DNA from 2 places in the Mixta sp. BE291 genome. Region 2 is predicted to be linked to the other one. Evidence: predicted binding sites of a transcription regulator. Region 2 holds the regulator's gene; the other holds the start of a gene.
The links. Region 2 encodes sigma-54, which starts transcription at its own class of promoters, with help from an activator protein. Its sites were predicted from a motif close to GTTGGCACANNTTTCGCTNT; they were not measured.

Region 1: a site for sigma-54 is predicted at 13,549-13,568, ahead of glnA (glutamate--ammonia ligase). Genes of this name have one in related genera too.

The regions. Positions count from the first base shown of each region.
Region 1 is NZ_JAVDXN010000009.1:115,755-130,819, reverse strand. Features, by position in the region: gene mobA (molybdenum cofactor guanylyltransferase MobA) at 1-142, opposite strand, end outside; gene J2X14_RS18220 (YihD family protein) at 210-479, shown strand; gene J2X14_RS18215 (serine/threonine protein kinase) at 554-1,540, shown strand; gene dsbA (thiol:disulfide interchange protein DsbA) at 1,567-2,196, shown strand; gene polA (DNA polymerase I) at 2,633-5,419, shown strand; gene spfP (small protein SpfP) at 5,669-5,716, shown strand; gene yihA (ribosome biogenesis GTP-binding protein YihA/YsxC) at 5,810-6,466, opposite strand; gene yihI (Der GTPase-activating protein YihI) at 6,999-7,511, shown strand; gene hemN (oxygen-independent coproporphyrinogen III oxidase) at 7,758-9,131, shown strand; gene J2X14_RS18185 (YshB family small membrane protein) at 9,174-9,290, opposite strand; gene glnG (nitrogen regulation protein NR(I)) at 9,388-10,797, opposite strand; gene glnL (nitrogen regulation protein NR(II)) at 10,806-11,855, opposite strand; gene glnA (glutamate--ammonia ligase) at 11,992-13,401, opposite strand; gene typA (ribosome-dependent GTPase TypA) at 13,837-15,065, shown strand, end outside.
Region 2 is NZ_JAVDXN010000003.1:494,475-512,242, reverse strand. Features, by position in the region: gene rpsI (30S ribosomal protein S9) at 1-223, shown strand, start outside; gene sspA (stringent starvation protein SspA) at 526-1,167, shown strand; gene sspB (ClpXP protease specificity-enhancing factor) at 1,173-1,661, shown strand; gene J2X14_RS09920 (glutamate synthase small subunit) at 1,731-3,149, opposite strand; gene gltB (glutamate synthase large subunit) at 3,159-7,628, opposite strand; gene arcB (aerobic respiration two-component sensor histidine kinase ArcB) at 8,487-10,823, shown strand; gene mtgA (monofunctional biosynthetic peptidoglycan transglycosylase) at 11,712-12,428, shown strand; gene npr (PTS phosphocarrier protein NPr) at 12,431-12,703, opposite strand; gene rapZ (RNase adapter RapZ) at 12,700-13,554, opposite strand; gene ptsN (PTS IIA-like nitrogen regulatory protein PtsN) at 13,624-14,106, opposite strand; gene hpf (ribosome hibernation promoting factor) at 14,298-14,585, opposite strand; gene rpoN (RNA polymerase factor sigma-54) at 14,609-16,042, opposite strand; gene lptB (LPS export ABC transporter ATP-binding protein) at 16,091-16,816, opposite strand; gene lptA (lipopolysaccharide ABC transporter substrate-binding protein LptA) at 16,822-17,373, opposite strand; gene lptC (LPS export ABC transporter periplasmic protein LptC) at 17,345-17,768, opposite strand, start outside.

The DNA.
Region 1 (15,065 bases), on a different contig from region 2:
GAGCCAGCCGCTGCCAGACGTGCTGCCATAAAGGTTTCCCCTGCAGCAGCAGCTGCGCTTTATCTTGTCCGCCCATCCGGCTGCTGCGTCCTCCAGCCAGAATAACGCCGGATATTGTTTCCCGCTGTTCACTCACGCGCAAACCCTCTCTTTTATTGTGGGAATAACCCTGCTAACGTAGCATCCAGTGAACCATTCTGGATAAATTTATGAAATACCATCGACTAAATGAACTGCTGGAACTGCTCCAGCCGGCATGGCAAAGCGAACCGGATCTTAACCTACTGCAGTTTTTACAAAAACTGGCGGAAGAGTCAGGCTTTGACGGCCCCTTATCGGCGTTAACCGATGATATCCTGATTTATCACCTGAAAATGCGTGGTGCAGATAAACAGGAAGCGATTCCCGGCATTAAGAAAGATTATGAAGAAGATTTCAAAACGGCGCTGCTACGGGCGCGCGGCATAATTAAGGATTAATCTGCCACAGTTTCTATCGTGCTGACCGATCGGTGTTATTCTTACCCGCTTCTGGCACTGAGCAGAGATGCACGATGGAAAATACTGCCTTTCACTTTCATACCCTCAATCCCGATACCATTGTCGATGCGCTGTGGGATACCGGCCTGCGCGTTGATTCCGGACTGACTGCGCTTAACAGCTATGAAAACCGCGTCTATCAGTTCTCTGATGAAGAACGACGCCGTTATGTCGTTAAATTCTATCGTCCACAGCGCTGGAGCCGTGCGCAAATTGAAGAAGAACATCAGTTTGCGCTTGAGCTGCAGCAGGACGAAGTGCCGCTTGCCGCGCCGCTAATGCTTAACGGCAGCACCTTACATCAGCATGATGGCTTTTGGTTTGCTGTTTTCCCCAGCCTGGGAGGGCGGCAATATGAAACGGATAATGACGATCAGCTTGAGGGCGTAGGACGTTTTCTGGGACGCATTCATCAAACCGGCGAGCGGACGCTCTTTGCCGCACGTCCTGCGATGGGCTTACAGGAATATATCGCAGAACCGGCGCACATCCTGCAACAGTGTCAGCTGGTGCCTTCTGCGCTGCGCGACGCGCTCAATGCCAGCATTGCGACACTAAGCGCAACCTTGCAGAGCTGTTGGCATACCAACTGGACGCCGCTGCGTCTGCATGGCGACTGTCATCCCGGCAATATTCTGTGGCGTGACGGGCCGCTGTTTGTGGATTTAGACGATGCGCGTAACGGGCCTGCGGTGCAGGATCTCTGGATGTTGATCAACGGCGACCAGCAACAGCAGCGGATCCAGTGGGATATTCTGCTGGAGGCGTATAACGAGTACAGAGACTTCGATATTAATGAATTGTCATTAATTGAACCTTTACGTGCTATGCGCATGGTTTATTATCTGGCGTGGATTGTTCGACGCTGGCAGGATCCTGCTTTTCCGCGTAGCTTTCCGTGGATGACGGAAGAAGATTTTTGGCGCAGACAAATCGCGTCCTTCAAAGAGCAAAATACCGTATTACAGCAACCGCCACTGCGGTTAATGCCTGAATATTGATGTTTGATTATGGAGAGAGTCTCGAAATGAAAAAATTATGGCTTGCGCTGGTCGGTCTCGTACTGGCGTTCAGTGCCTCAGCTGCGCAGTTCAATGACGGCCAACAATACGTTACGCTGGATAAGCCGGTTGCCGGTAAGCCGCAGGTAATGGAGTTCTTCTCCTTTTTCTGTCCGCACTGCTATCAGTTTGAAGAAATTTATCACGTCGGCGACGCCGTAAAGAAAACGTTGCCGGAAGGCGTTAAAGTCACCAAATATCATGTCGATTTCCTCGGCGGCGACTTAGGCCCGATCGTGACCCATGCCTGGGCGGTTGCAATGGCGCTGGGCGTTGAAGATCAGGTTACTGCGCCTATTTTTGAAGGCATTCAGAAAAACCAAACCATCACCGATCCTGCCAGCCTGAAAGAGGCATTTGTGAAAGCGGCGGGTATTAAGCCAGAAGATTACGATGCGGCCTGGAATAGCTTTGCAGTAAAAGCGTTAGTTGCCCAGCAGCAAAAAGCGGCGGCAGATGTTGATCTGCGCGGTGTACCGGCGATGTTTGTTAATGGCAAATATATGGTTAACAACGGCGGCCTGGATACCAGCTCAATGGATAACTTCGTTCAGCAATATGCCAACGTTGTAAAATTCCTGGTAGAAAAACAGTAAAAACGATCTAAAAAAGACGCTGGGTTAGCCCGGCGTCTTTTTATTTCTGGCGTATACTTTCCCGCAGTCATTGCTGAAAAAGTAAACAGGGAAGGATCGGGGCTTTCAGAGATAAATTAATAACGGTTCGGCGATCAAAAAAGGATCGCTAATATTTATATCCACATTTGATCTATTTTGACTTTTCCTGGGTCTCGATCGTTTTCTTGATCCAAATGGTTGATAGAAAAAGGATAATTTTTAGCGGGCATTGTCTATTTACGTAAATAACAATACGTTAGTATTTTTGCACACAAAGTTATCCACAGGCGAGCACGCCGCATCCGGTTATTGTTTTCCGAGCCTTCTCTAAACTTCCCGCCAGGTTATTTCATATTTGTCGGCATCATGTGGCATCCTTATGCCATACCAACGATCATCCTGGAACGTGAAACTTATGGCTCAAATTGCAGAAAACCCTCTGATTCTGGTAGATGGATCTTCCTACCTTTATCGCGCTTATCATGCTTTTCCGCCGCTTACCAACAGTGTCGGGGAACCTACCGGAGCGATGTACGGCGTGCTGAACATGCTGCGTAGCTTGCTGCTGCAGTATCAACCCAGCCATGTAGCAGTGGTCTTCGATGCGAAGGGCAAAACGTTCCGTGACGAGTTATTTGAGCACTATAAATCCCATCGTCCGCCAATGCCGGACGATCTGCGCGCGCAAATTGAGCCGTTGCACAATATGGTGCGGGCGATGGGATTGCCGCTGTTGGCGGTTTCCGGCGTAGAGGCTGATGATGTTATCGGCACGCTGGCGTTGCAGGCAGAGAAGCAAGGGCGAGCGGTATTAATCAGCACTGGCGATAAAGATATGGCGCAGCTGGTTACGCCAAACATCACGCTTATCAACACCATGAACAACGCTATCCTTGGGCCGGAAGAGGTTCAGGATAAATTCGGCGTGCCGCCGGAACTGATTATTGATTTCCTGGCGTTGATGGGCGACTCATCCGATAACATTCCGGGTGTACCGGGCGTAGGTGAGAAAACCGCGCAGGCGCTGCTACAAGGTTTAGGCAGTATCACCACGCTTTATGACAACCTGGATAAAATCGCCGATCTTAGCTTCCGTGGCGCGAAAACCATGGCGGCCAAGCTGGAGCAGAACAAAGAGGTTGCGCTGCTTTCCTATCAGCTGGCGACGATCAAAACCGATGTCGAGCTTGATGTCGGCTGTGAACAGCTGAACGTCAACGAGCCGGATGTTGAAACGCTGCTTGGCCTGTTCCGCCACTATGAATTCCGCCGCTGGATCACCGATCTGCAAGAGGGTAAATGGTTGCAGGGACGGAAAAGCAACGGTGGCGCGCAAAAGGCGCTGGCAGAAGAGGCGGCACCGCAGCCGGAAAGCGTTAGCGTGCTTTCTTCCGATGGCTACGTCACGATCCTCGATCAGGAAACGTTCGACAGCTGGCTGGATAAGCTGAAGCAGAGTTCACTCTTTGCCTTCGATCTGGAAACCGATTCGCTGGATACCTTAACCGCCAATATTATCGGCTTATCTTTTGCCGTGGCACCGGGTGAAGCCGCCTACCTGCCGGTTGCGCATGATTATCTGGATGCGCCCGATCAGCTGGATCGCGATGCGGTTCTGGCGCAGCTCAAGCCGCTGCTGGAAGACAACCGCGCGTTGAAAGTGGGGCAAAACCTTAAGTTCGATCGTAGCGTGCTGAAAAACTACGATATCGAACTGGGCGGGATTAAATTCGATACCATGCTCGAATCCTATATGCTGAATACCGTAGTCGGTAAGCATGATATGGATAGCCTGGCGGCGCGCTGGCTCAACCATAAAACGGTGACCTTCACCGACATCGCTGGTAAAGGTAAAAATCAACTCACCTTCAACCAGATCGCCCTGGAGCAGGCGGGGCATTACGCGGCGGAAGATGCGGATGTCACGCTACAGCTGCATTTAAAAATGTGGCCGGAGCTGGAAAAAGAGGCGGGGCCGAAGCACGTTTTTGAAAAGATCGAAATGCCGCTGTTAACGGTGATCTCGCGTATCGAGCGTAATGGCGTACTTATCGATCAGCATATTCTGGCTAAGCACTCGCAGGAGTTAACCGCTCGCTTGAAAGAGCTGGAAGAGAAAGCGCACGAGCTGGCGGGCGAGCCGTTTAACCTCTCGTCAACCAAACAGCTGCAAACCATTCTGTTTGAAAAACAGGGCATCAAGCCAACCAAGAAAACGCCGGGCGGCGCGCCATCGACCAGCGAAGAAGTGCTGGCGGAGCTGGCGCTGGACTATCCGTTGCCCAAAGTTATCCTTGAGCATCGCGGGTTGTCCAAACTGAAATCGACCTATACCGATAAACTGCCGCAGATGATTAATCCGCGGACGGGGCGAGTGCACACTTCTTACCAGCAGGCGGTAACGGCAACCGGTCGTCTCTCCTCTACCGATCCGAACTTGCAAAATATTCCGGTGCGTAATGAAGAAGGGCGGCGTATTCGTCAGGCCTTTATCGCGCCGGAAGGCCGTCGCATCGTCGCGGCTGACTATTCGCAGATCGAGCTGCGCATCATGGCGCATCTGTCACAGGACAAAGGGCTGCTGACCGCTTTTGCCGAAGGGCAGGATATTCACCGCGCGACCGCAGCGGAGGTTTTTGGCGTCAGCGTTGATAAGGTCACTAACGAGCAGCGTCGCAGCGCGAAAGCGATTAACTTCGGTTTGATTTATGGCATGAGCGCGTTTGGCTTATCCCGTCAGCTGAATATTAACGCGGGCGAAGCGAAAGTTTATATGGATCGCTACTTTGAGCGCTATCCGGGCGTGTTGCAGTATATGGAAAACACGCGCAAACAGGCCTCTGAACAGGGCTATGTTTCTACGCTGGATGGACGTCGGCTGTGGCTGCCAGATATTAAATCGGCCAACGCGATTCGTCGCAAAGCGGCAGAGCGTGCGGCGATTAACGCACCGATGCAGGGCACGGCGGCAGATATCATCAAGCGGGCCATGATTGACGTTGATGCCTGGCTGCAAGCGCCTGATGCGCCGCAGGTCACGATGATTATGCAGGTTCACGATGAACTGGTATTTGAAATCAACGAGCAGGATATAGAACAGGCCAGCGAAAAAATCCGTCAGCTGATGGAAAACAGCATGAACCTGGATGTGCCGCTGCGCGTAGATATTGGCGTGGGCGATAACTGGGATCAGGCGCACTAAGCCTCTGATGTGGGCGCTCTTCTGGCATAGCCGCTATGCCGGAAGAACGAGCCTGTTAACATCATGTCGTTACTTAAATGCTAACGTTATGGCGCTCAAACACTTTTTTGGTAATTAAGCTACATCCATACGCTGTTTATGTGACGGCTGTTAAGAAAAAACTGCTGTTTTATGAAAATTAACTACAAAAAATTCTTTGTCGGTCAGAAAAAATCAGGTAAAGTTTACGGCGTAGGGTACAGAGGTAAGATGTTCTATCTTTCAGACCTTTTACTTCACGTAATCGGATTTGGCTGAATATTAGCCGCCCCAGTCATTCTGTGACTGGGGCGTTTTTTATTGGGCGTTCGGCAAAAAAAGGGCGCGTAATTCGCTACGCGCCCACAGGGATTATTGCCCCTCTTCTTCGACCGGCGCGTCATCCTGTGCGCTAAACCAGCTATCCAGCTTCAGGCGTAATTTATCAACACCCATTTTCTTCAACGAAGAGAACATTTCTACCTGTACATCGCCCATAAAGGCCATTGAGGCCTCGCGCACCATATTCAGCTGACTTTTACGTGCGCCTGACGCCAGCTTATCGGCTTTGGTAAGCAGCACCAGCACTGGGATTTGGCTTTGTACTGCCCATTGAATCATTTGCTGATCGAGATCCTTAAGCGGGTGACGGATATCCATCAGCACCACCAGACCTTTCAGGCATTCGCGCTTCTGTAAATATTCGCCTAATGCGTGCTGCCATTTCCGCTTCATCTCTTCCGGGACTTCAGCGTATCCGTAGCCCGGTAAATCGACCAGACGGATACCTTCCTCAACCTGAAACAGGTTAATCAGCTGCGTACGGCCAGGCGTTTTACTGGTGCGCGCCAGGCTTTTTTGGTTAGTCAGCGTATTCAGAGCGCTGGATTTACCTGCATTAGAGCGGCCTGCAAATGCCACTTCAATACCGACGTCAGCCGGAAGGTGACGAATATCGGGGGCGCTGGTAACGAAATGGGTGACGTGATAATTCCAGCCAGACAAAATAGTAACTCCTGGAGAGTTCATTGAGTTTAATGGCGTGATTATACCCTTAAAGCACGTAAAGCGCTTCCCGGGACGGTTGACTAAAAAAATTGTAAGATATTTGCCATAATTATTGCCAGTTATTGACGTTTTTAAACGTCGAGCCAATTAATTTTTCTTTCATATTCAAATTATTAGACTGAATCATGTAAAAAAAGGTTTCAGAAATCCTTTAGGTACCTTGTGAGTTTTGCTTATTCGTCTAAAGTAATTCACAGAGTTTGGATGGCTCACTTCAGGATGAAGCGCTCAGGGAATAGTCAGGAAAACAAAGAGCCAGGAACAGGACAAGGTGCCAGGAATGCGCCGTCACGGAAAAGGAAACGCTCAGGGTGAGAGCGTAATGCATACGGAAAAACCGGGACGTTGACTGCATCAGGGACGTAAAAGGAAGGTTGTCCTTCTACGGAAGGTACGAAAAAAGGCGACAGGGTGACCTGCCGCCTTTTTTCTTTGTGCGCTTTCTGCTAGATTCCGCCGCAATTCTATACTAAAGAAAAACCCCGGATAAACGATCATGAAACCTGCACATAAGCCACAAAGTAGCGCTGCGCCAAAAGTGAAACGCAAATCGCACGAAGACAAAAATCAGGAAGCGCGCGATCGTAAGCGCGACAAAAAGCGTCGCGGCCATGCAGCAGGTAGCCGCGCGAATCCTGTTACCGCTCAGAACAGCAAAAACGGTGCGGCGAAAGAGAAAGACCCGCGTATCGGCAGTAAAAAACCGGTGCCGTTATTAAAAGAGGGCGTTGCCGTTGCGAAGCCGATCAAAAAAGCGCCCGTTGAGCAGAAGCCGTTAATGGAACCGACAGAAGAACTGGCGATGCTGGAAAATGACGAGCGTCTTGACGCACTGCTGGATCGCCTGGAAAACGGCGAAGTGCTGTCGGCGCAGGATCAGGCGTGGCTCGATCAGACGCTGGACCGTATTGATGTTCTGATGGAGCAGCTCGGTATTGGTCTGGACGATGAAGAAGAAGATGAAGCAGATGAAGATATGTATCGTCTGCTGAAAGGCGAGAAATAAGCTCGCCGCTCTAAATTGACGGGAACGGACGAAAGCGCCTCTCCCGTCAGCCGGGTATTCGCTTATGTTTTGGCCTGGATCAATTATCGCCATTTTATTGGCATGTTATCTGTTTTGGCTGTTTGTTAAACTACGCCGCCTGACGCAGCTGAAATCACGCTTGCGCCGTGCTACCGCTAACCGGCAGCGCCAGGCCTCCTTGCCCTTGACGCGGCCCGTAAGGCGTCGTAAATGGAAGGAGTGAACATGTCAATGCCGTTAACCGAGTGGGATCAGGCCCTGATCGAGAAATACAACTATGCCGGGCCGCGCTATACCTCTTATCCCACCGCGCTGGAATTTACTGAAGGCTGGAGCGAAGCGGCCTTTCAGCAGGCTGCCCAGCGCTATCCCACGCGGCCGCTTTCTCTTTATCTCCATATCCCTTTCTGCCATCGCCTTTGTTATTTTTGCGGCTGCAATAAGCAGGTAACGCGCCAGATGCATAAAGGCGATCGTTATCTGGATGTGCTGGAGCAAGAAATTCGCCAGCGCGCAGCGCTATTCCGTGACAGAACCGTTACCCAGATGCACTGGGGCGGCGGCACGCCAACCTGGTTAAGCAAGGCGCAGCTGAGTCGCTTAATGGCGGTGCTACGTGAATGCTTTCATTTCAACAGCGAGGTGGAGATCTCCATTGAGATTGATCCGCGTGAGCTGGAATTAGATATTCTCGATCATCTGCGGGCGCTGGGCTTTAATCGCCTGAGCATGGGCGTGCAGGATTTCAACAAGGTGGTGCAGGAGCGCGTCAACCGCGTTCAGGATGAAACCTTTATTTTTGCGCTGATCGCGCGGGCGCGCGAACTGGGCTTCACCTCCAGCAATATCGATCTGATCTACGGCCTGCCGATGCAAACGCCGGAAAGCTTCGACTATACCTTACAGAAGGTGGCCACCTTGCGGCCCGATCGCCTGAGCGTATTTAACTATGCGCACTTGCCGACGCTGTTTGCCGCTCAGCGGAAAATCAAAGATGAGGAGCTGCCCAGCCCGGGACAAAAGCTGGTGATCCTGCAACAAACGATCGCCACGCTGACCGCGCAGGGTTATCACTATATCGGGATGGATCATTTCGCCCGCCCGGATGATGAACTGGCTATTGCGCAGCGCGAAGGGAGACTGCATCGCAATTTTCAGGGTTACACCACGCAGGGCGAGACCGATCTGCTGGGCATGGGCGTGTCGGCTATTAGTATGCTGGGCGACTGCTATGCACAAAACCAAAAAGATTTGAAAGCCTACTACGCCAGCGTAGAACAGCAGGGGAACGCCTTATGGCGCGGGCTAACGCTCAGCCAGGATGACTGCCTGCGCCGTGAGGTGATCAAAGCGCTTATCTGTAACTTTTCGCTCTCATTTCGCGACATTGAAGCGGCGAGCGGCATCACCTTCACCGACTATTTTGCCGACGATCTGGCCTTGCTTGCGCCGCTGGCGGCGGATGGGCTGGTGGAGATACACAAGGACGGCCTGCAAGTGACGCCAAAAGGGCGCTTGCTGATTCGTAATATCTGCATGTGCTTTGATGTTTATATGCGGCAGAAGGCGCGACAGCAGCAATTCTCGCGTGTGATCTAACCATGCGGAACAACAAAAGGCCGGTGCAGACCGGCCTTTTTGTTAACTGAAAAAATTAACCATTACGGCACACAGCACCGCCGCTAACGCAGTTTGCGGTGAGTGACCGACAGCTGCATCACCAGCAGCGCTCAATGAGATCAACAGCGATTCGAGCATGATAAGCCTCCCGATAACCGCTCAAAATGATACTGAACGGCATCGAGGTGTAAAGAGCAAAGCGCAAGTATTGTGCAAAAAACAGGCTTTTTTCCGCTTACTCCATGCCCAGTTCTTTCAGCTTGCGCGTCAGGGTATTACGTCCCCAGCCCAGCAGGCGCGCCGCTTCCTGCTTGTGCCCTTGCGTATGGCGCAGCGCCGTAGTAAGCAACGTGCGCTCCATCTCCGGCTGTGCTTCAGAGAGTAAATTTTGATGACCGGAACGCAGCGCCCGATCGGCCCATTGCGCTAACAGCGTGGCCCAGCTATCGGGCAGTGATTGCGCCGCCGTATCGCTGGTGGTGCTCTCAAACAGCTCAGGCGGCAGATCCTGAATCAGCACCTCCTGACCTGCGGCCATCACCGTCAGCCAGCGGCAGGTATTCTCCAGCTGGCGCACGTTACCGGACCAGTGCAAACGCGTCAGCGCCGCTTCGGTCTCCGCATGCAGGATCTTGGCTTCCACGCCCAGTTCACGCGCGGCAACCTGCAGGAAATAACGCGCCAGCCGTGGAATATCTTCCCGTCGCTCGCGCAGCGGCGGCAGATGTACGCGAATCACGTTCAGGCGATGGAACAGATCTTCCCTGAACTTTCCTTGCTGGACGCGCAGCTCCAGATTCTGGTGCGTTGCCGCAATAATACGCACATCGACTTTCACCGGCGCATAGCCGCCGACGCGGTAAAATTGCCCGTCCGCCAGCACGCGTAGCAGACGCGTTTGCACATCCAGCGGCATATCGCCGATTTCATCCAGAAACAGTGTCCCGCCGTCCGCCTGTTCAAAACGTCCCTGCCGGATCTGATTTGCGCCGGTAAATGCGCCTTTTTCATGGCCGAACAGCTCCGACTCAATCAGGTCTTTCGGGATTGCCGCCATATTCAGCGCAATAAAAGGGGCTTTAGCGCGCGGGCTGTGGCGATGTAATGCGTGCGCCACCAACTCTTTGCCGGTTCCCGATTCACCGTTAATCAGCACGCTAATGGAAGAGCGTGAAAGCCGGCCGATAATGCGGAAAACATCCTGCATTGCGGGCGCTTCGCCAATAATATCGGTTGTCGGGCCGCTGACTGGCCGATCGCGCGGCTGCTGCTGCTCCTGATAATGGCTGATGGCGCGATCCACCAGCGCGACGGCTTCATCAATATCAAACGGCTTGGGCAAATAATCAAAAGCGCCCTGTTGATAAGCGCTGACTGCCGCATCCAGATCGGAGTGCGCCGTCATTATGATGACCGGTAGCATCGGATGCCGCTGTTTAATTTGTTTTAGTAACGCCAGGCCATCCATGCCAGGCATACGGATATCTGACAATAAAACGTCTGGCGTTTTGCTGGCGAGCGCGTCCAGCACGTCATTGCCACTGTCAAAAGTGGCACAGCTTAAACCGGCCCCAGTAAGTGCGCGTTCAAGCACCCAGCGGATGGAGCTATCGTCATCGACGACCCAAACTATCCCTCGTTGCATAGAAACCTCTACTTACGAATCGGCAGGTAAATCGAAAATTCGGTATGGCCTGGCCAACTGCTAAATTCTATTTTTCCGCAATGCTGATCGATCAGGCTGCGGGCGATGGAAAGGCCCAGCCCGGTGCCGCCCTCTCTGCCGCTCACCATAGGGTAGAACAGCGTATCCTGTAGCTGTGTTGGAATGCCTGGCCCGTCATCCTCCACGTCAATCCGCGCCACCAGCCGGTAACGGGTGCCGTGCAGCGTAAGCTGAAAAGCGGTGCGGGTGCGCAAGGTAATGGTGCCGCCTGCTTCGCCCAGCGCCTGTAGCGCATTGCGTACCACATTCAGTAAAACCTGTTCTATCTGGTCGGGATCGTGCGGCAGCTCCGGCAGGCTGGGATCGTAATCACGTACCAGAGTGATATTCTGCGGCAGCTCCATCTTGACCAGATTTACTACACGCTCCGCCACCTGATGAATACTTTGCGTGACGTGCATCCCCGGCTGCTGCGGCCCTAACAGGCGGTCCACCAGGTTACGCAGCCGATCGGCTTGCTCAATAATCACTTTGGTATATTCCGTCAGCGACGGATCGGGCAAGGCTTTCGCCAGCAGCTGTGCTGCGCCGCGCAGTCCGCCCAGCGGGTTTTTAATTTCATGGGCCAGCCCGCGCACCAGATCGCGCGCCGCAACCTGCTGCGCATGCTGGATCTGCTCCTGACTGAGGCGACGTTGATTATCCATCGGCGCCATTTCCAGCAGAATCAGGCCGTCCGGCAACCGCTGCGCCGTCAGCGACATAATATGGGCGCGTCCATCCACCACCAGCGTTACTTCGCTGTCGGTAAACCCCTGACCCGCAGCCAGGCTTTCTTGCATAACGGCAATATTCAAAGAGAAATAGCCCATCAGCTCCGGCAGCGGCGTGCCAAAAAGCTTACGGGAACTTTGCGCTAACAGCTGCTGCGCCGCTGGATTGGCGTAATGGATAACCAGCTCATCATCAATCAGCAAGATACTGTTAATCAGGGAATTGAGAATCTGCCCGGCATCGGGCAACAGGCCAGTTGCCATACAGCGTTCTCCTGCACCATTTTAGTGCATTATAGTTTCGGCTTTGATAACGCGACATTCCGACCGTTGGTAAGGTGGAGAAAAAAGCCCATCCGAAGATGGGCTAAAAGTTTCCACGGCAACAAAACTCAAACCATTAAACGCTGTAGTAAAGCTCAAACTCTACCGGATGCGGCGTCATGCGCACGCGATCCATTTCAGACTTACGCAGCTCGATGTAGGCTTCAATCGCTTCATCGGTGAACACGCCGCCACGGGTCAGGAACTCGCGGTCTTCGTTCAGCGCGTTCAGCGCTTCTTCCAGCGAACCGGCCACTTTTGGAATTTCAGCTTCTTCTTCCGGCGGCAGGTCATAGAGGTTTTTATCCATCGCGTCGCCAGGATGAATTTTATTGATGATGCCGTCCAGGCCAGCCATCAGCAGCGCAGCAAACGCCAGATACGGGTTAGCCGCTGGATCCGGGAAGCGCGCTTCGATACGGCGGGCTTTCGGGCTGGAAACCACCGGAATACGGATTGAGGCGGAGCGGTTACGCGCAGAGTAGGCCAGCATCACCGGCGCTTCGTAACCCGGCACCAGACGCTTGTAGGAGTTGGTGGTTGGGTTTGCCAGGGCGTTGATGGCTTTAGCGTGCTTGATGACGCCGCCGATATAGAACAGCGCCATTTCAGACAGGCCGCCATATTTGTCGCCAGCGAACAGGTTGGTGCCGCCTTTTGACAGAGACATGTGGCAGTGCATGCCGGAACCGTTATCGCCATACATCGGCTTCGGCATAAAGGTGGCGGTTTTGCCCCAGGCGTGCGCGACGTTATGCACGACATATTTGTAGATCTGGATTTCGTCCGCTTTCTTCACCATGGTGTTGAAACGGGTAGCCACTTCGTTCTGACCAGCGGTAGCCACTTCGTGGTGATGCGCTTCAACCACCAGACCCATCTGCTCCATGGTTAAACACATGGCAGAACGGATGTCCTGTGCGGAATCAACCGGCGGAACCGGGAAGTAGCCGCCTTTCAGACCCGGACGGTGACCTTTGTTGCCGCCTTCATATTCTTTGCCGGTGTTCCAGGCCGCTTCGATATCATCGATAGCAACATGGGAGCCGGAAGTGCTGCTGCCGAAACGGATATCGTCAAACAGGAAGAATTCTGGCTCAGGGCCAAACAGTACGGTGTCGGCGATGCCGGAAGAGCGCAGGAAATCTTCAGCACGCTTGGCGATAGAACGCGGGTCGCGGTCATAGCCCTGCATGGTGCCTGGCTCAAGGATGTCACAACGGATGATAAGCGTAGAGTCTTCGAAGAACGGATCGAGCACGGCAGTGGTTGCGTCCGGCATCAGCACCATGTCTGATTCATTAATGCCTTTCCAGCCGCCGATGGAGGAGCCATCGAACATTTTGCCTTCTTCGAAAAAGTCTGCGTTGACCTGATGCGCCGGAATCGTCACGTGCTGTTCTTTACCTTTGGTATCGGTAAAACGCAGGTCAACAAACTTTACTTCGTGTTCGTTCATCATCGAGAGAACGTGTTCAGCAGACATACTCAACTCTCCTGGTAATTGTCATTGTCGTCGTGGAAAGAGAACTTCAGGCTGCCAGACGCGTAAAGATTGGCGTACAGCGGGCAACTAAGTACTCAGACAAGCTATCAACCGTTGTGGAAACTGTCGTTTTGGCTTAAGCAGATTAAAGCGAATTTTGTGCCAACTTTTTTATTCTGGCCAAAAAGCGCTATTATACGCGCTCTCGTCACACGAGGGATGCACCATGATGGATATCGCGCACCATTATAGTGCAATTGAGTGGAGTTTGAGCACTGTTATGGTGCAGTTGAGCAATCGGGTGCATTTTTTGCACTGAAAGTGGTGTTTAAGGCAAGCCTTGCAGCATTCTTTCTTTGATATTTGTGATCCTGTTCAGTCCTTCGATTAATCCGTGTACAATAGCGCGCTATTTCTAATGCCTGAGGCAAAGCTGTGATCGAAAATTTGCGTAACATCGCCATTATTGCGCACGTTGACCATGGGAAAACCACCCTGGTCGACAAACTGCTGCAACAGTCTGGTACTTTTGATGCCCGTACTGAAGCAACTGAGCGTGTAATGGACTCCAACGATTTGGAGAAAGAGCGTGGGATTACCATCCTCGCGAAAAATACCGCCATCAAATGGAACGACTATCGTATCAACATCGTTGATACCCCGGGACACGCCGACTTCGGTGGTGAAGTTGAGCGCGTAATGTCCATGGTTGATTCAGTGCTGCTGGTTGTCGACGCGATGGACGGCCCTATGCCGCAGACGCGTTTCGTGACCAAGAAAGCCTTTGCTCATGGCCTGAAACCGATCGTGGTTATCAACAAAATCGACCGTCCGGGCGCACGTCCTGACTGGGTTGTTGATCAGGTGTTCGACCTGTTCGTTAACCTCGACGCGACCGACGAGCAGCTCGATTTCCCGATTATTTACGCTTCTGCACTGCAGGGTATCGCTGGCGCCGACCATTCTGAAATGGCCGACGACATGACCCCGCTGTACCAGGCAATTGTTGAACACGTTCCGGCACCAAACGTTGACCTGGACGGCCCGCTGCAGATGCAAATCTCCCAGCTGGACTACAACAACTACCTGGGCGTAATCGGTATCGGTCGTATCAAGCGTGGTAAGGTAAAACCGAACCAGCAGGTTACGATTATCGATAGCGAAGGCAAAACGCGTAACGCGAAAGTCGGTAAAGTGCTGGGCCACCTGGGTCTGGAGCGTATCGATACCGATCTGGCTGAAGCGGGCGACATCATCGCGATCACCGGTCTGGGCGAGCTGAACATCTCTGATACCATCTGCGATACGCAGAATGTAGAAGCGCTGCCGCCGCTGAGCGTCGATGAGCCGACCGTAACCATGTTCTTTAACGTCAACACCTCGCCGTTCTGCGGTAAAGAAGGTAAATACGTTACTTCACGTCAGATCCTGGATCGTCTGAAGAAAGAGCTGGTACACAACGTTGCGCTGCGCGTTGAAGAAACCGAAGATGCGGATGCGTTCCGTGTTTCCGGTCGTGGCGAGCTGCACCTCTCCGTACTGATCGAAAACATGCGTCGTGAAGGCTTTGAGCTGGCGGTATCCCGTCCGAAAGTTATCTTCCGCGAAGTTGACGGTCGTAAGCAGGAACCGTTTGAAAACGTGACGCTGGATATCGAAGAACA
Region 2 (17,768 bases):
GGTTGGTAAATTCGATCTCTACATCACCGTTAAAGGTGGTGGTATCTCTGGTCAGGCTGGTGCGATCCGTCACGGTATCACCCGCGCTCTGATGGAGTACGACGAGTCCCTGCGTGGCGAACTGCGTAAAGCAGGCTTCGTTACTCGTGATGCTCGTGAAGTTGAACGTAAGAAAGTCGGCCTGCGTAAAGCACGTCGTCGTCCGCAGTTCTCCAAGCGTTAATTGTTTCTGCCTTCAGGCAGCAGCAGTTACAAAAAACCCGGCGCCTTGCGCTGGGTTTTTTTATGCCTGAAAAACGCGAAAACAGCAGGAAATCCCGTGTTTTTACCGGCAATTCTTTCTCCCCATCCCCACAAGCGGCCTAAAATCTGGTAAACTGACAGTCACTTTGCGCCCGTTAAACGGAGAGCGTCCTGACAGCAAAAGGATGACGTTGCTTCGGCTGGCGGGTGGTTTCGTCAAGCAGGTTAGTCGCCGCGCGGTTGGCTATTCGCACTGTATTCTGGATAAACTTGGAGGTTTTCATGGCTGTCGCTGCCAACAAACGTTCGGTAATGACGCTGTTTTCTGGTCCGACTGACATTTTCAGCCATCAGGTGCGTATCGTACTGGCAGAAAAAGGTGTCAGCGTAGAGATCGAGCAGGTTGAAATGGATAATCTGCCGCAGGATCTGATTGACCTCAACCCGTATCGTACCGTGCCTACGCTGGTCGATCGTGAACTGACGCTGTATCAATCACGCATCATTATGGAATACCTCGACGAGCGCTTCCCGCACCCGCCGCTGATGCCTGTTTATCCGGTTGCCCGTGGCGAAAGCCGTCTGATGATGCATCGTATCGAGCAGGACTGGTACAGCCTGATGCGCACCATTGAAACCGGCACCGCCCAGCAGGCGGAAACCGCGCGTAAGCAGCTGCGTGAAGAACTGCTGGCGATTGCGCCGCTGTTCACCCGTACGCCGTTCTTCATGAGTGAAGAGTTCAGCCTGGTCGATTGCTATCTGGCTCCGCTGCTGTGGCGTTTGCCGCTGCTTGGCGTGGAACTGGTCGGCAGCGGAACTAAAGAGCTGAAAGGCTACATGACGCGCGTCTTTGAGCGTGACTCTTTCCTCGCTTCGCTGACCGAAGCAGAACGCGAAATGCGCCTGCAAGCCCGGGGCTAACGGCTATGGAAATGTCTCAGCTTACCGCTCGCCGTCCTTATCTGCTGCGCGCTTTCTATGAGTGGCTGTTGGACAACCAGCTTACGCCGCATTTAGTGGTGGATATTAATCTGCCTGGCGTACTGGTGCCGCTGGAATATGCTCGCGATGGACAGATTGTGTTAAACATTGCGCCGCGCGCCGTGGGCAATCTGGAGCTGGGCAATGATGAAGTGCGCTTTAATGCGCGCTTCGGCGGCGTTCCTCGTCAGGTTACCGTGCCGATCGCGGCGGTAATGGCTATCTACGCGCGTGAGAACGGCGCAGGCACCATGTTTGAGCCTGAACCCGCTTATGAGCTACAGGATACCAATGAGCTGTCACAGGCGCCGGAAGAAACGGTGATGTCGGTGATTGACGGCGATCGTCCGGATGATGCCGAACCCGATAGCGATAATCCTGATGACGATCCGCCGCCGCGCGGTGGGCGTCCTGCATTACGCGTCGTGAAATAGAAAAAACGGGCCTGAAGGCCCGTTTTTTTATGGCAGATAGCGGCGGATTTTGATCCGCCAGCAGCATAATCAGACTTCCAGGTAATTCATAATCCCTTCAGCGGCTTTACGCCCTTCAGCGATCGCGGTAACCACTAAATCAGAGCCGCGTACCGCATCGCCACCGGCAAAGATTTTCGGGTTAGTGGTCTGGAAGGCGTTATCGTGCCCCTCCGGCGCAATAATGCGGCCCTGCGCGTCCAGCTCAACGCTAAACTGCTCCAGCCAGTCCATTTTGTGCGGACGGAAGCCAAAGGCAATGACCAGCGCATCCGCAGGCAGAATATGCTCAGAACCTGCGACGATTTCAGCACGACGGCGGCCTTGCGCGTCGGGCTGGCCCATTTCAGTACGGGCAACCCTGACGCCGCAGACGCGGCCGTTACCGTTTATTTCCACGCCTAACGGCTGTAGATTAAACTGGAATTCCACGCCTTCTTCACGCGCGTTTTTCACTTCGCGGCGCGAGCCTGGCATGTTCTCTTCGTCACGGCGATAGGCGCAGGTCACGTGCGTTGCGCCCTGACGAATAGAGGTACGGACGCAGTCCATCGCCGTATCGCCACCGCCCAACACCACCACGCGCTTGCCTTGCATATTAATGTAAGGCTGCTCGGTCAGCTCGCCAAATCCCATGATTTGGCGTGTGTTGGCGATCAGGAACGGCAGCGCATCATAGACGCCCGGCGCATCTTCATTTTCAAGCCCGCCGCGCATGGACTGATAGGTGCCGACGCCAAGGAACACCGCATCGAACTCACCGATCAGATCGCTTAACTGTACATCGCGACCGACTTCGGTATTCAGCTGGAACTCGATGCCCATCTCAGTGAACATAGCGCGACGACGCGTCATCACCTCTTTTTCCAGCTTGAAAGCGGGAATACCGAAGGTCAGCAGACCGCCGATTTCAGGATGACGATCGTACACCACCGCTTTAACACCGTTACGGGTCAGCACGTCAGCGCAGGCCAGGCCCGCCGGGCCGGCACCGATAATCGCGACGCGTTTCCCGGTCGGCTTAACGTGCGACAGATCGGGACGCCAACCCATTTCCATCGCTTTATCATTGATATAACGCTCAATGTTGCCGATGGTGACCGCGCCAAACTCATCGTTCAGCGTACAGGAGCCTTCGCACAAGCGATCCTGCGGGCAAACGCGCCCGCATACCTCCGGCAAACTGTTGGTCTGATGCGACAGCTCCGCCGCTTCGATAATCCTTCCCTCATTCGCCAGTTTCAGCCAGTTCGGGATGTAGTTATGTACCGGACACTTCCATTCGCAGTAGGGGTTACCGCATGACAAACAGCGATCCGCCTGAGCTTTCGCCTGGCTTCCCGAAAAAGGTTCGTAGATCTCTACAAACTCAATTTTACGGATCTTGAGCGGTTTTTTCGGCGGATCAACGCGCTGCAAGTCGATAAACTGATAAACGTTTTGACTCATGGTGACCTCTTACTGCGCCTGCACCCGCAGCTCGGCTGCGGAACGACTACGATGCCCCAACAATGCTTTGACATCACTGGATTTTGGTTTGACCAGCGCAAAGCGCGACGACCATTCTGGCCAGTTAGCCAGTATCTCTTCGCCACGTGCCGATCCGGTATGCTGCACATGTTCGGTGATTAAGCCGCGCAGATGCTCTTCATGAATCGCCAGTTCATCCACGCTCAGCACTTCAACCAGCTCCGGGTTAACGCGCTTGCGGAACTCGCCATCTTCATCCAGCACATAGGCAAAACCGCCGGTCATGCCTGCGCCAAAGTTAACGCCGGTTTTACCCAGAACACAGACAATGCCGCCGGTCATATACTCACAACCGTTATCGCCAATGCCTTCTACCACGGTAATCGCACCGGAGTTACGCACGGCGAAACGCTCGCCTGCGCGGCCAGCCGCAAACAATTTTCCGCCGGTAGCGCCATACAGACAGGTGTTGCCCGCGATCGTCGCTTCGTGGCTACGGAACGCTGAACCCACCGGCGGTCGGATAGCCAGTATGCCGCCCGCCATGCCTTTACCGACGTAATCATTGGCGTCGCCGGTCAGAGTTTGCTCGACGCCACCGGCGTTCCAGACGCCAAAGCTCTGTCCTGCGGTGCCGCTGTAATGCACTTTAATCGGATCGGCCGCCAGCCCCTGATCGCCGTGGATCGCGGCGATAGCGCCGGAGAGCGTCGCGCCGACGGAACGATCGGTATTGCGAATATCAAACCAGAACGTTTTGCTCTGCTTCGCTTCCACATAAGGCATCGCCTGCTGTAGCAGCGCTTTGTTCAGATCGCCGTTATCAAACGGCGGGTTGCTGCTTTCGGTGCAGTACACCGCTTTACCCGGCATCGGCGTGGCCGTGACCAGCAGTGAGGAGAGATCCAGGTTCTGCTGTTTGGCGGTAAAGCCCTCAAGCACGGCTAACAGCTCGGTGCGGCCAATCAGATCCACCAGCCGTTTTACGCCCAGCTCCGCCATGATTTCCCGCGTTTCCTGCGCGATAAACTGGAAGTAGTTGGTTACGCGATACGGCAGCCCGTGGTAATGATTTTTACGCAGCTTTTCATCCTGGGTTGCTACACCGGTAGCGCAGTTGTTCAGATGGCAAATTCGCAGGTATTTACAGCCCAGCGCCACCATCGGTCCGGTACCGAAGCCAAAGCTCTCTGCACCCAGAATCGCGGCTTTAATGATATCGCGTCCGGTTTTCAGGCCGCCGTCGACCTGCAGGCGGATCTTATGACGCAGGCCGTTGGCCACCAGCGCCTGCTGCGTTTCGACCAGCCCCAGCTCCCACGGACAACCGGCATATTTCACCGAGCTGAGCGGGCTGGCGCCGGTGCCGCCATCATAGCCAGCGATAGTAATCAAATCGGCATAGGCTTTTGCCACGCCGGTGGCGATGGTTCCCACACCCGGTTCGGAAACCAGCTTCACGGAAATCATCGCTTTGGGGTTAACCTGCTTCAGGTCAAAAATCAGCTGCGCCAGATCTTCAATCGAGTAGATATCATGATGCGGCGGCGGCGAAATCAGCGTCACGCCCGGCACGGAATAACGCAGCTTGGCGATATAAGGGGTAACCTTATCGCCCGGCAGCTGACCGCCTTCGCCAGGCTTCGCGCCCTGCGCCACTTTAATCTGAATCACGTCGGCGTTAACCAGATAAGCGGGCGTCACGCCAAAGCGGCCGGACGCCACCTGCTTAATTCGTGAGACTTTATTGGTGCCGTAGCGAGCCGGATCTTCACCGCCTTCGCCGGAGTTAGAATAACCGCCCAGGCTGTTCATCGCTTCAGCCAGCGATTCGTGCGCTTCCGGACTGAGCGCGCCGATAGACATCGCGGCGGTATCAAAGCGTTTATAGAGTTCGCTGGCAGGTTCAACCTCATCCAGCCTTACCGCCTCGCAACCCGGCTGGATCGCCAGCAGATCGCGCAGCGTTGCGACCGGACGTTCATTCACTTCGCGGGCATAGTGCTGATAATCGCTATATTCACCGCTCTGTACCGCTTTCTGCAGCGTTGCCACCACGTCCGGGTTATAGGCGTGATATTCCCCGCCATGCACATACTTCAGCAGCCCGCCCTGATCGAGCGGCTTACGCTGCAGCCAGGCGCGTTTCGCCAGGTTGACCAGGTCCTGCTGGAAATCAGCAAAGTTAGCGCCATTAATCCGGCTGACCACGCCCTGGAAACAGAGCGAGGAGACATCTTTATGCAGGCCAACCGCTTCGAACAGCTTAGAGCAGCGGTAAGAGGCGATGGTGGAGATGCCCATTTTGGACATGATTTTGTACAGACCTTTGTTGATGCCGTTACGGTAGTTCAGCATCAGCGTACGGTAATCTTTTTCAATCACGCCGCTGTCGGCCATTTTCGCCAGGGATTCATAGGCGAGATAAGGGTAGATAGCGGTCGCGCCGAAGCCTAACAGCACGGCGAAATGGTGCGGGTCGCGCGCGCTGGCGGTTTCAACAATGATGTTGGCGTCACAACGCAGGTTTTTCTCCACCAGACGCGCCTGGATTGCGCCCACCGCCATCGGCGCCGGAACCGGCAGACGATGTTCAGCAATGGCGCGGTCAGAAAGCACCAGCAGCACCGTACCGTTACGCACCATGCTTTCCGCCCGATCGCACAACTGATGCATGGTCGCTTCCAGCGTCTGTTCCGCCGGGTTGAAGGTGCAGTCCAGCGTGTCGGCGCGGTAGTATTCCCCTTCCAGCGTGGTCAACTGACGGAAGTCAGAATAGAGCAGAATCGGCGATTTAAACGAGACGCGATGCGCCTGGCCTTCCGCTTCGCAGAAGACATTCATTTCACGACCGATGCTGGTCGCCAGCGACATAACATGGTTTTCGCGCAGCGGATCGATCGGCGGGTTCGTCACCTGGGCGAACTGCTGGCGGAAATAGTCATAAATAATGCGTGGACGGCTGGAGAGCACGGCGAACGGCGTATCATCGCCCATGGAGCCAACCGCTTCCTGGCCGTTTTCACCCAGCACGCGGATGATCTGATCCAGCTCTTCGCTGCTGTAGGCGAACTGTTTCTGATAGGTCGCCAGCGTGACATCGTCCAGTTCGCGGCTGCCAACCTGATCGCCGGAAAGATCCTCGAACGGCACCAGGCGCTTAACGTTTTTCTCCATCCATGACTGATAGGGATGACGACTTTTCAGATCGTTATCCGTCTCAGCGGAATGCAGAATGCGGCCCGCGCGGGTATCGATAACCATCAGTTCGCCAGGCCCGACGCGACCTTTTTCCAGCACTTCATCGGGCTGGTAATCCCAGATACCGACTTCAGACGCGCAGGTGATCAGCTTGTCTTTAGTAATGACATAGCGCGCCGGACGCAGGCCGTTACGGTCGAGGTTACAGGCGGCGTAGCGACCATCAGACATCACGATGCCCGCCGGGCCGTCCCACGGTTCCATATGCATGGAGTTAAAGTCAAAGAAGGCGCGCAGCTCAGGATCCATATTCGGATTGTTTTGCCAGGCTGGCGGCACCAGCAGACGCATCGCACGGATCAAATCCATTCCGCCGCTGAGAAACAGCTCCAGCATGTTATCCATTGAGCTGGAGTCGGAGCCGGTTTCATTGACAAACGGAGCGGCATCCTGCAAGTCAGGGATCAGCGGCGTCTGGAATTTATAGGCGCGGGCGCGTGCCCACTGACGGTTGCCCGCGATGGTATTAATTTCACCGTTGTGCGCCATATAGCGGAACGGCTGAGCCAGCGGCCAGCGCGGCACGGTATTGGTGGAGAAGCGCTGATGGAACAGGCAAATGGCCGATTCCAGACGCAGGTCCGCCAGGTCAAGGTAGAAGCGCGGCAGGTCAGCCGGCATACAGAGACCTTTATAAATATTGACCTGATTAGAGAAGCTACAGACGTAGAACTCTTTATCGCCCAGCGCTTCAATGCGTTTTTCAATGCGGCGACGCGCCATATACAGGCGACGTTCCATATCACGTGGACGCCAGCCAGCAGGGGCGTTGATAAAAATTTGTTCAATACGCGGCAGAGAGGAGAGGGCGATTTCGCCCAGCACATCCTGATTGGTCGGCACATCGCGCCAGCCCACCACGGAGAGGGTTTCGCGCAGCACTTCTTCTTCGACAATGCGACGGCTGACGCGGGCTTGCTCATCATCCTGGCTCAGGAATAGCATACCGACCGCGTAGTTTTTCGCTAAACGCCAGTTTTGTTCCTGGGCAACGATACGGAAAAAACGATCGGGTTTTTGTAACAGCAGGCCGCAGCCGTCGCCGGTTTTACCATCGGCGAGAATAGCGCCACGATGCTGCATACGAGCCAGGGCGTGAATCGCGGTGCGCACTACTTTATGGCTGGGTTCGCCTTCAATATGAGCGATCAGGCCGAAACCACAGTTATCCTTTTCAAGGGATTTATCGTACAACATTTCAGTGAACCTCCCCAGGCTCTGCGGATTCCCGTCGCCGATGGCAGGCGTAGAAAGGGCTGGCGGCAGGATTGCGTCTGTACGCGCACGTGTCGCTTGCTCCCATTCATAGCCTCAGGCATCGGTGTCACAAGTATTGCGGACTTGTTTCAGAGGGAATCTCAATTACTGCATAAATATGATGAGTGGAACACCCATCCGAAAAGCTTCCAGCGGATTTCCAACTTATCGGGAAAGCGTAAAGAGGTCAAATAGCGTTCTTACTTATGCTTTTTCAGGCTTTGTTTAGTTAATTTATTGTTTTTAAAGAAATTTAACGGTTTTTTTGTGCCGGGAAGCGATGGCCTGCCTCATTATGGAATGTGAGCTGTCTCACTATAGTGCAGCGGTCAAATCGCTGCACCATGCTAGAGCTGGCGCGTATTACAGTATTATCTGCTATTAAAATCCTGTGGAGTGCCGAATGCATCTGTTTTTCTTATGTTGGTTTTTTTACCGGAATCAACGCGACAACATAAGGAAAATTAATTAAGCCAATAATGACTAAAAATCTTCTTAATCTGAATGATTATTCGTTGCGATAAAAGAAAGCGGAAGACATTGCACGGGCATTGCCTTGAAAAGCAGCGGAGTGAGAAAAAGCAGCGTGTGGAAACAGGGTCTTTCAATGTATGCGACTCCATAAAATAGTCAACGTTTTTAAATTGCTAACATTGATTAGCGATGAAAACAGGCTTTGTTTGCACTTTAATCGTGCAGTCCCGACTATTTTTCTGGTGAACGTGAGTTTGAGCTTGCCACGTCCCGCTGGCGGTAAAGTGGGTTATGATGGAAAAAGAGACTCGGAAGGAAGCTGATATGAAACAAATTCGTCTGTTGGCGCAATATTATGTCGATTTAATGGTAAAGCTGGGGTTGATACGCTTTTCACTGCTGTTGGCGTCGGCGCTGGTTGTGCTGGCGATGGTGGTGCAGATGGCGGTCACCATGCTGCTGCGCGGTCATGTGGAAAGCATTGATATGGTGCGCTCCGTTTTTTTTGGGCTGTTGATTACCCCCTGGGCGGTCTACTTCTTGTCGGTGGTCGTGGAGCAGCTGGAAGAGTCGCGCCAGCGGCTGGCCCGGCTGGTGGATAAGCTGGGAGAGATGCGTCACCGCGACCTGGAACTGAACCAGCAGATGAAGCAAACCATCAGCCAGCTTAACCAGGAGATCGCCGACCGTATCAAAGCGGAAGAGGCGCGTTTACTGGTGGTGGATAAGCTAAAAGAGGAAATGGCGCGCCGTGAACAGGCGCAAATCGAACTGGAGCAGCAATCCTCTTTCCTGCGATCTTTCCTTGATGCTTCGCCGGATCTGGTGTTTTACCGCAATATCGATCAGCAGTTTTCCGGCTGCAACCGGGCAATGGAGCTGCTGACCGGAAAAAGCGAAAAACAGCTGATCGGCCTGACGCCAAAAGATGTTTACGATGAAGACGCAGCGACCAAGGTATTGGAAACCGATGAGAAGGTGTTCCGCCATAACGTTTCCCTGACCTATGAACAGTGGCTGCAATATCCCGATGGGCGCAAGGCCTGCTTTGAAATTCGTAAAGTGCCCTATTATGACCGCGTGGGCAAACGCAGCGGCCTGATGGGCTTTGGACGCGATATTACGGAGCGTAAGCGCTATCAGGATGCGCTGGAGAGCGCCAGCCGTGAGAAGACCACCTTTATCTCAACCATCAGCCATGAGCTGCGTACGCCGCTGAACGGTATCGTTGGGCTTAGCCGTATTCTGCTGGATACTGACCTTAATCAGGAACAGCTGAAATACCTTAAAACCATTCATGTCTCCGCCATCACCCTGGGCAATATTTTTAATGATGTCATTGAGATGGATAAAATCGAACGCCGCAAGGTACAGCTTGATAACCAGCCGCTCGACTTTACCGGTTTCCTTGCCGATCTCGAAAACCTCTCCGGCCTGCTGGCCCAGCCGAAAGGATTGAAATTTGTCCTGCAACCGCGGCTTCCGCTGCCGCATAAAATCATCGCCGACGGCACGCGCCTGCGGCAGATTTTGTGGAACCTGATTGGCAACGCGGTGAAGTTTACGCAACAGGGTGAAATCATCGTGCGCGTGGCCTACGAAGCGGAAACGCTGCGCTTTGAAGTGGAAGACTCAGGGATGGGCATCCCGCTGGATGAGCAGGACAAAATCTTTGCAATGTACTATCAGGTGAAAGATCAGCACGGCGGTAAACCGGCGACCGGCACCGGCATTGGCCTGGCGGTGTCGCGCCGTCTGGCTCAGGCGATGGGAGGCGATATCACTGTGCGCAGCCAGCCGGGTGAGGGCGCCTGCTTTACGGTAACGCTGAGCGCGCCGCAAATTGCAGAAGAAGTAGAAGATGAGATGCCAGCGGATGAGATGCCGCTGCCTGCGCTGCATGTGCTGCTGGTGGAGGATATTGAGTTAAACGTTATTGTCGCGCGTTCGGTGTTAGAGAAGCTGGGAAACAGCGTTGAGGTCGCGATGACTGGCCAGGCGGCGCTGGATATGTTCGATCCTGATGAGTTTGATCTGGTGCTGCTGGATATTCAGCTGCCGGATATGACCGGCCTGGACGTGGCGCGCGCGATCCATCAACGTTTTAGCGGGCAGCGGTTACCGCCGCTGGTGGCGCTGACGGCAAACGTTCTGAAAGATAAAAAAGAGTATCTGGATGTCGGCATGGATGATGTGCTCAGTAAACCGCTGGCGGTGCCAGCCTTAACCGCGATGATCAAAAAGTTTTGGGACTATCAGGAGAGCGCGCTAAGCGAACCGCACGCGCAGCTGGATGATAAGAAGCTGTCGTTACTTGATCTGCCGATGCTGGAGCAATATATCGATCTGGTGGGTCCCTCCCTGATTACCCGTAGCCTGGATATGTTTGAACAGCTAATGCCGGGTTATCTGGCGGTGCTGGATTCCAACATGATGGCGCGCGATCAAAAGGGCATCGCTGAAGAAGGGCACAAAATCAAAGGTGCGGCGGGTTCGGTTGGTTTACAGCATCTGCAACAGTTAGCGAAACAGATCCAAAGTCCGGAATTGCCTGCATGGTGGGATAACGTTCAGGAATGGATTGACGAACTCAACCAGGAGTGGCGGCACGATGTAGCCGTATTACGTGAATGGATTGAACAACAGGAAGCGGGACGTTGAAAAAAATGACCCCGGCTTGTGCCGGGGTGCGCGAATACTGCGCCAACACCAGGGAAAAGGTTTGCTCAGGCCATTTCTTAAAAGAGTTAACAAGCGGCACAAGCATGGTATTGGGTAACGCTTTGTCACACCTTAGCAAATCTCAACGTATCTGTTAAATGATTCATTAAAATATGTGATGTGCGCCAGCGTCTGCATACAGAAAACATTAATTTGCTAACACAGTCAAGTAAGGAATTAACTGAGGCCCTATCTTGGCGTCAATTCGAGTTTTTGTAAAGGATTTCATTGCAAAAATCTTTGCATCTTAAGAAGCCAGGCTTAAGTTATCCCTTTTTATCAGGAACCCCTGATTTAGTTTGTGCTGTTATCTATTTAAGTAACTAGATTTAAAGGTTTTATCCCGCTGGGGTAATAGTGGAGAAACGGAGGTAAATAGCGCCGCCATGGGGCTTAAGGTGTATTATTTACTTGCCAGTAATGACTTGTAAACAAAGGCACAAAAAAGATCAATTAAAAGAGCGAAAAGGAGATCTTAGCGCTGGTTATAGCGTAATTTACTTCAGTTAATTTTGTGTTTTTGCCCTTTCTGATGTTGGTTTATCACCCTAATTATAAATTATTTAAATGTTTTTTCTGATGATTCACCAGCGCATTTTTTGGCCTATTCGCCATAAAGTAGCAAAGGGGTTAAACTTTGGAACCGATTCCTTCGAGGCGGAACTCTTTGATGTAACAAGAATTTTACAAGCTCTGAACTTATGAATCAGAAAATAAAGAGAGAAAAAACCGTTTTTTAGCGACGTTTACGCCTGCGGCTGACCGGGCAAAAGAAAGCAATAACAACCGTGATTAATAAGTGAAAAAAACAGTAATGGAAGAGAGAAAATGAAGAAAAATAAAGGGGGGATCCTAAGCATAACCCGGCGCTGGCTGGCGCGCGTGGTGATCGCTATCGTTGGCGTCTGGCTGGCAGGCATTGCACTTTTTGCCTTTTTGCCGGTGCCGTTTTCCGCCGTTATGGCAGAACGTCAGGTTTCGGCGTGGCTAAGCGGTGATTTTTCCTGGGTTGCGCATTCTGACTGGGTCGCCAGAGATAAGATTTCGCCATGGATGCCGCTGGCGGTGATTGCCGCTGAAGATCAAAAATTTCCGTCTCATTGGGGTTTTGATGTCGAAGCGATTGAATCGGTGCTCGATAATCAGAACGGCCGTATGCGTGGCGCTTCCACATTATCGCAGCAAACGGCGAAAAATTTGTTTCTGTGGGATGGGCGCAGCTGGCTGCGTAAAGGGCTGGAGGCGGGACTCACGCTGGGGCTGGAGAGCGTGTGGAGCAAAAAGCGTATTATTACCGTCTATTTAAATATTGCTGAATTTGGCGATGGCATCTATGGCGTGGAAGCCGCTTCACAGCGCTATTTTCATAAATCCGCCAGCCAGCTAACGCTATCAGAGGCGGCGCTGCTGGCGGCGGTGCTGCCGAACCCGCTGCGCTTTCGCGCCGATGCGCCTTCAGGCTATGTGCGTCAGCGTCAGGCGTGGATTATGCGGCAGATGCGTCAGCTGGGCGGCGTGAGATTTATCCAACAGCATAAACTGTAACGTTACTCTTCGTCGAAACCCGCCTCAAACAGTTCGATCACGGCGGCCAGCGCCTGTTGCTCCTGCGGGCCGCTGGCTTCAATCTCAATATGACCGCCTTTAGCCGAATCGAGCATCAACAGGGCGATAACGCTGCTGGCTTCAGCTTCGGTGCCCGCCTCATTGCGTAGCAGCACTTCAGCATCAAAACTTTGTACCAGCTCAAACAGCTTCATGGCCGGGCGCGCATGCATGCCCAACTTATTTTTGATTTCAACGGTTTGCCTGACGGTCATGATTTGCGTTTTTCCAGCGTACGATGGCGGGACTGAACATTTTTCCCGCGTGAGCGGAAGTAATCCGCTAACTGTTCGGCAATATAAACAGAACGATGCTTACCGCCAGTACAGCCAATGGCGACGGTTAAGTAGCTGCGATTATTGGTTTCCAGCATTGGCAGCCAGAGTTCCAGATAACTGCGCGTCTGATAGATAAAGTTATGTACTTCCGTATGGCGATCGAGGAAGGCGGCCACGGGACGATCAAGGCCGGTCATCGGGCGCAGCTTTGGATCCCAATGGGGGTTCGGCAGAAAGCGCACGTCAAACACGTAATCGGCATCGATAGGAATACCGTGCTTGTAGCCAAACGACTCGAACACCATGGTCAGTTCACGCTCGCGTTTGCCGAGCAGGCGGGTACGCAACATTTCCGCTAATTCATGCACCGACATTTCCGAGGTATCAACAATCAGATCGGCGCGTGAGCGTAACGGCTCTAACAGATCGTTCTCTTCATCAATGGCGCTTTCCAGCGAAAGATTTTTACTGGAGAGCGGATGCAGACGACGCGTGTCGCTGTAGCGGCGGATCAAGGTATTGCGATCGGCATCCAGAAACAGCAGCTGAGGTGAAAAGCTATTGGGCAGGCTGGTTAACGCTTTTTCCAGCACGTCTGGCGATTCCGGCATATTGCGGACATCAATACTGACCGCCGCAGAAATATTGCGTTCGACCAGCGAGCTTGCCAGCTCCGGCAATAACGTGACCGGCAGGTTATCGACACAATAAAAACCCATATCTTCCAGCGCGCGTAACGCGACGGATTTCCCTGAGCCTGAACGACCGCTGACGATCATCAGCACCATTAAGTTATCTCCCCATTCAACCCGTGATAACCAGGCAACCCGGCACGGGCAAAAGTGCAAGCTGACTAATTAGTGATTTTCTTCTGGCGGCGCCGTGATGATTTCATACAGCTCTTCATCGCTTTGCGCAGCCCGCAAACGACGGCAAACGGTTTTGTCAGCCAGTCGTTTTGCTACCAGTGAAAGGGTATGTAGATGTGTTTTACATTGATCCGCCGGTACCAGCAAGGCAAACAGCAAATCCACCGGCTGGTTATCAATGGCGTCAAAAGCAATAGGTTGATCGAGGCGGATAAACACGCCAACGGCACGCAGCGTATCCTCTTCCAGCTTGCCATGAGGGATAGCAATACCGTTACCGATGCCGGTACTGCCCATGCGTTCGCGCGTCAGAATAGCTTCAAAAACTGTCTGATGGGGCAGGTTGAGCTGTTTGGCGGCCAGTTCACTGATGATTTCCAGTGCCCGCTTTTTACTCTGGCAATGCACGCCGCTGCGGGTACAGTCAAGACTAAGTACAGAGCTGAGTTCCAGTGAGAGTTCGTTATTCATCATAGTTTCACTTGCGTGTTCACATTTACTGGCATATCGCGCTACTTTACGCGTCTTGCAACGAGAAAAGCAGCAAAAACTTCGCCAGCCTGCGTGAATGGAAAAACGGGGCGAAAAAGCTCGCCCCCGGTCTGCGCATGTTACCGTATCCGGCAACGTAACGACCTGTTTTTCCTTCAGCGGTGTGAAGATTAGTGTTGTTTTAACTTGTCTTTATGTTTGGTTAGCTGGCGCGCCAACTTATCAATTAAGCCATCAATCGCCGCGTACATATCATCAGCTTCCGACGTTGCGTGCAGCTCGCCGCCGCTGACATGCACCGTCGCCTCCGCTATTTGCTGCACTCTTTCTACCTTTAGCACAATATGAACCTGGGTTATTCGGTCGGAATATTGCGCCAGCTTGGCAAATTTGGTGTTCACAAAATCACGTAAAGCGGTCGTGATTTCAACGTGTTGCCCGGTAATATTGAGTTGCATAGCGTCTTCCTTCTCAGTGATGATCAAACCAATTGTTTGCGCTGGTTTGATGGCGGGATGGATAAAGACTCGCGGTACTTCGCGACGGTGCGGCGCGCCACCATAATGCCTTGTTCAGACAACATGCTGGTCAGCTTACTGTCGCTTAGCGGTTTGGCGGGGTTTTCCGCCGAGATCAGCTTTTTCACCAGCGCACGAATGGCGGTGGACGACGCTTCGCCGCCGCCTTCGGTATTCACATGGCTGGAGAAAAAGTATTTCAGTTCGAAAATGCCGCGTGGGCTGTGCAGATATTTTTGCGTGGTAACGCGGGAAATGGTGGATTCATGCATATCAACGGCCTGCGCAATATCGGCCAGCACCATCGGACGCATAAATTCTTCGCCCTGTTCAAAAAAAGCCTGCTGCTGCTCAACAATGCAGCGCGTGACTTTTAACAGCGTATCGTTGCGGCTTTCCAGACTTTTAATCAGCCATTTCGCATCCTGCAAATTGGTGCGGATAAACTGACTATCGCTGTCGCTACGCGCTGAGCTGCCCAGCGCGGCATATTGCTGATTGATTTGCAGGCGGGGCACGCTGTCGCCGTTTAACTCAACCGTCCAGCGGTTGCCCGCTTTACGCACCAGCACATCAGGAATGACATATTCTGGCTCGCGGGTGTTAACTGACTGACCAGGGCGTGGATCCAGCGACTGAATCAGCGCCAGCGCGGCTTTCAGCACCTCTTCTTTCAGGCGCGTCACGCGCATCAGGCTGCGGAAGTCATGGTTCGCCAGCAGATCGAGATAGTGATCGACAATCAGCTGCGCCTCAGCAAGAAAAGGCGTATCGCGCGTGAATTGCGAAAGCTGCACCAGCAGGCAGTCACGCAGGTTACGCGCGCCGACGCCAACCGGATCGAAACGCTGAACGCGCTTCAGCACCGCTTCGACCTCATCCAGCGCCACATCCTCATCGCCGATGCTGTCGCGGATCTCATCCAGCGTCACGGTCAAATAGCCAGTATCGTCAATGGCATCGACAATTGAGGTGGCAATCGCGCGATCGGTATCGCTAAACGGCGTCAGCTCCACCTGCCACATCAGGTAATCCTGCAAGGTTTGCGTGGTCTCGCCCTGATAAACCGGTAGCTCATCATCACGATAATCATTGCCGGTGCCTGACGGCGTCCCGGCGGTATAGATTTCGTCCCAGGTGGCATCCAGCGGCAACTCTTCCGGCATATCCTTCTGCTCAAGCGCCTCACGCGTATCGAGCGCTTCGCTCTCGGCATACTCGCGTGTGTCGACTTCCTCATGGATATCGGTCTGCTCAAGCAACGGATTACTCTCCAGCGCCAGCTGTATCTCCTGTTGCAGTTCCAGCGTAGAAAGCTGCAGCAAACGAATCGCCTGCTGTAGCTGCGGCGTCATCGCCAGCTGTTGACTGAGCCTGAGTTGCAAACCTTGCTTCATATTCAGAATAAAGATTCCTGATAAAACACCGTGATAACTGACACCATATCAGAGTCTGAACTCTTCACCCAAGTAGACACGTTTCACTTGTTCGTCGGCGAGGATCGCTTCCGGCGTCCCATGGGCGATTAAACGCCCCTGACTGACGATGTAGGCGCGTTCGCACACCGCCAGCGTTTCACGCACGTTATGGTCGGTGATCAGTACGCCCAGCCCGCTGTCGCGCAGATGCTCGATAATCTTTTTGATATCGATAACGGAAATGGGGTCAACACCGGCAAAGGGCTCATCCAGCAGGATAAATTTAGGATTCGCCGCCAGCGCACGCGCGATTTCAACACGACGGCGCTCGCCGCCCGACAGCGCCTGGCCGAGACTATTGCGCAGATGCTCAATATGGAACTCTTCCATCAGCTCTTTGGCGCGATCTTCACGCTGCTCGGTGGTGAGATCGTCACGGATCTGCAGCACGGCCATCAGGTTGTCATAGACGCTCAGACGACGAAAGATCGAGGCTTCCTGCGGCAGGTAGCCAATGCCGCGTCGGGCGCGGGCGTGCAGCGGCAGAATACTGATATCTTCTTCATCGATAACGATACGCCCCGCATCACGCGGCACAATCCCCACCACCATATAAAACGTGGTAGTTTTGCCCGCCCCGTTCGGGCCGAGCAGGCCGACGATTTCGCCTGATTTAACCTGCAGACTGACATCTTCGACGACGCGACGGCCTTTATAAGCTTTTGCCAGATTTTCAGCGATAAGTGTTGCCATAGGGATCAGCGGCTCTTCTGTTGGCTGGGGGAGGAAGCGGGTTTGTCCTGCAACTGCGAAGGCACCAGCACCGTTGTGACACGCTTGTTATTGCCCTGGCTAAAGGCCTGCATTTTCTGCTCTTTAACCAGATAAGTGATGCGGTCGCCTTTGACATTGCTGTCCAGCTGCTCGATATAGGCATTGCCGGTAAGCTCAACGAAATCTTTCGCCAGCTCATAACGCATTTTTGCCGCATGGCCTTTTACCGGTTTGCCATCATCCTGTAGCTGATAAAAGGTAGCCGGGTTGCCATAGGCATCCACAATGGTTTTTTGGCTGTCGCCGCCGGGACGCGTGACCACCACCTTATCGGCGGTAATTTTAATCGAACCCTGGGTCACGATTACGTTGCCGGTAAAGGTGGCGACATTGCCCTGCATATCCAGCGCCTGATTGGCTGAGTCGATGTTAACCGGCTTTTCCGAGTCGCCGGTTAAGGCAAAGGCCGGAATGCTGGCGGCCAGCAGCGTGCCGAGTAGCAACAATTTAAGGCTTTGGTTGTTCATTGATTTCATAATTTGTTTTGACCTTTTCAATCAGCTCGGCCGTTTTCGTCCGTAAATTACCGCGCATCTTCATACCAGTGGAATTAAAGCTGCGGCCATAAAGAGTGACCTGGTCGTTGGACATCACATCCTGCGTCACCAGGTTTACCTGCGCATTATCGGTCTTGATTCGCTCAAGCTGGGCATCTTTAGCCAGGCTGTTCACTTCAACGTGACCATAGAGATAGAGCATGCGATCTTTTGTCAGTTTGGCCTTGTCGGCGCGTACTGACCAGGCCGGGATCTTATTTTCGTCGTAGGTGGTCATCAGCGGATTATCAAACCAGCTGATCTCATCGGCGGAAAAGTAGGTCACCTTATCCGACACCAGCTTATAGCTCAGGCTGCCGGTGGGGTTATAAACC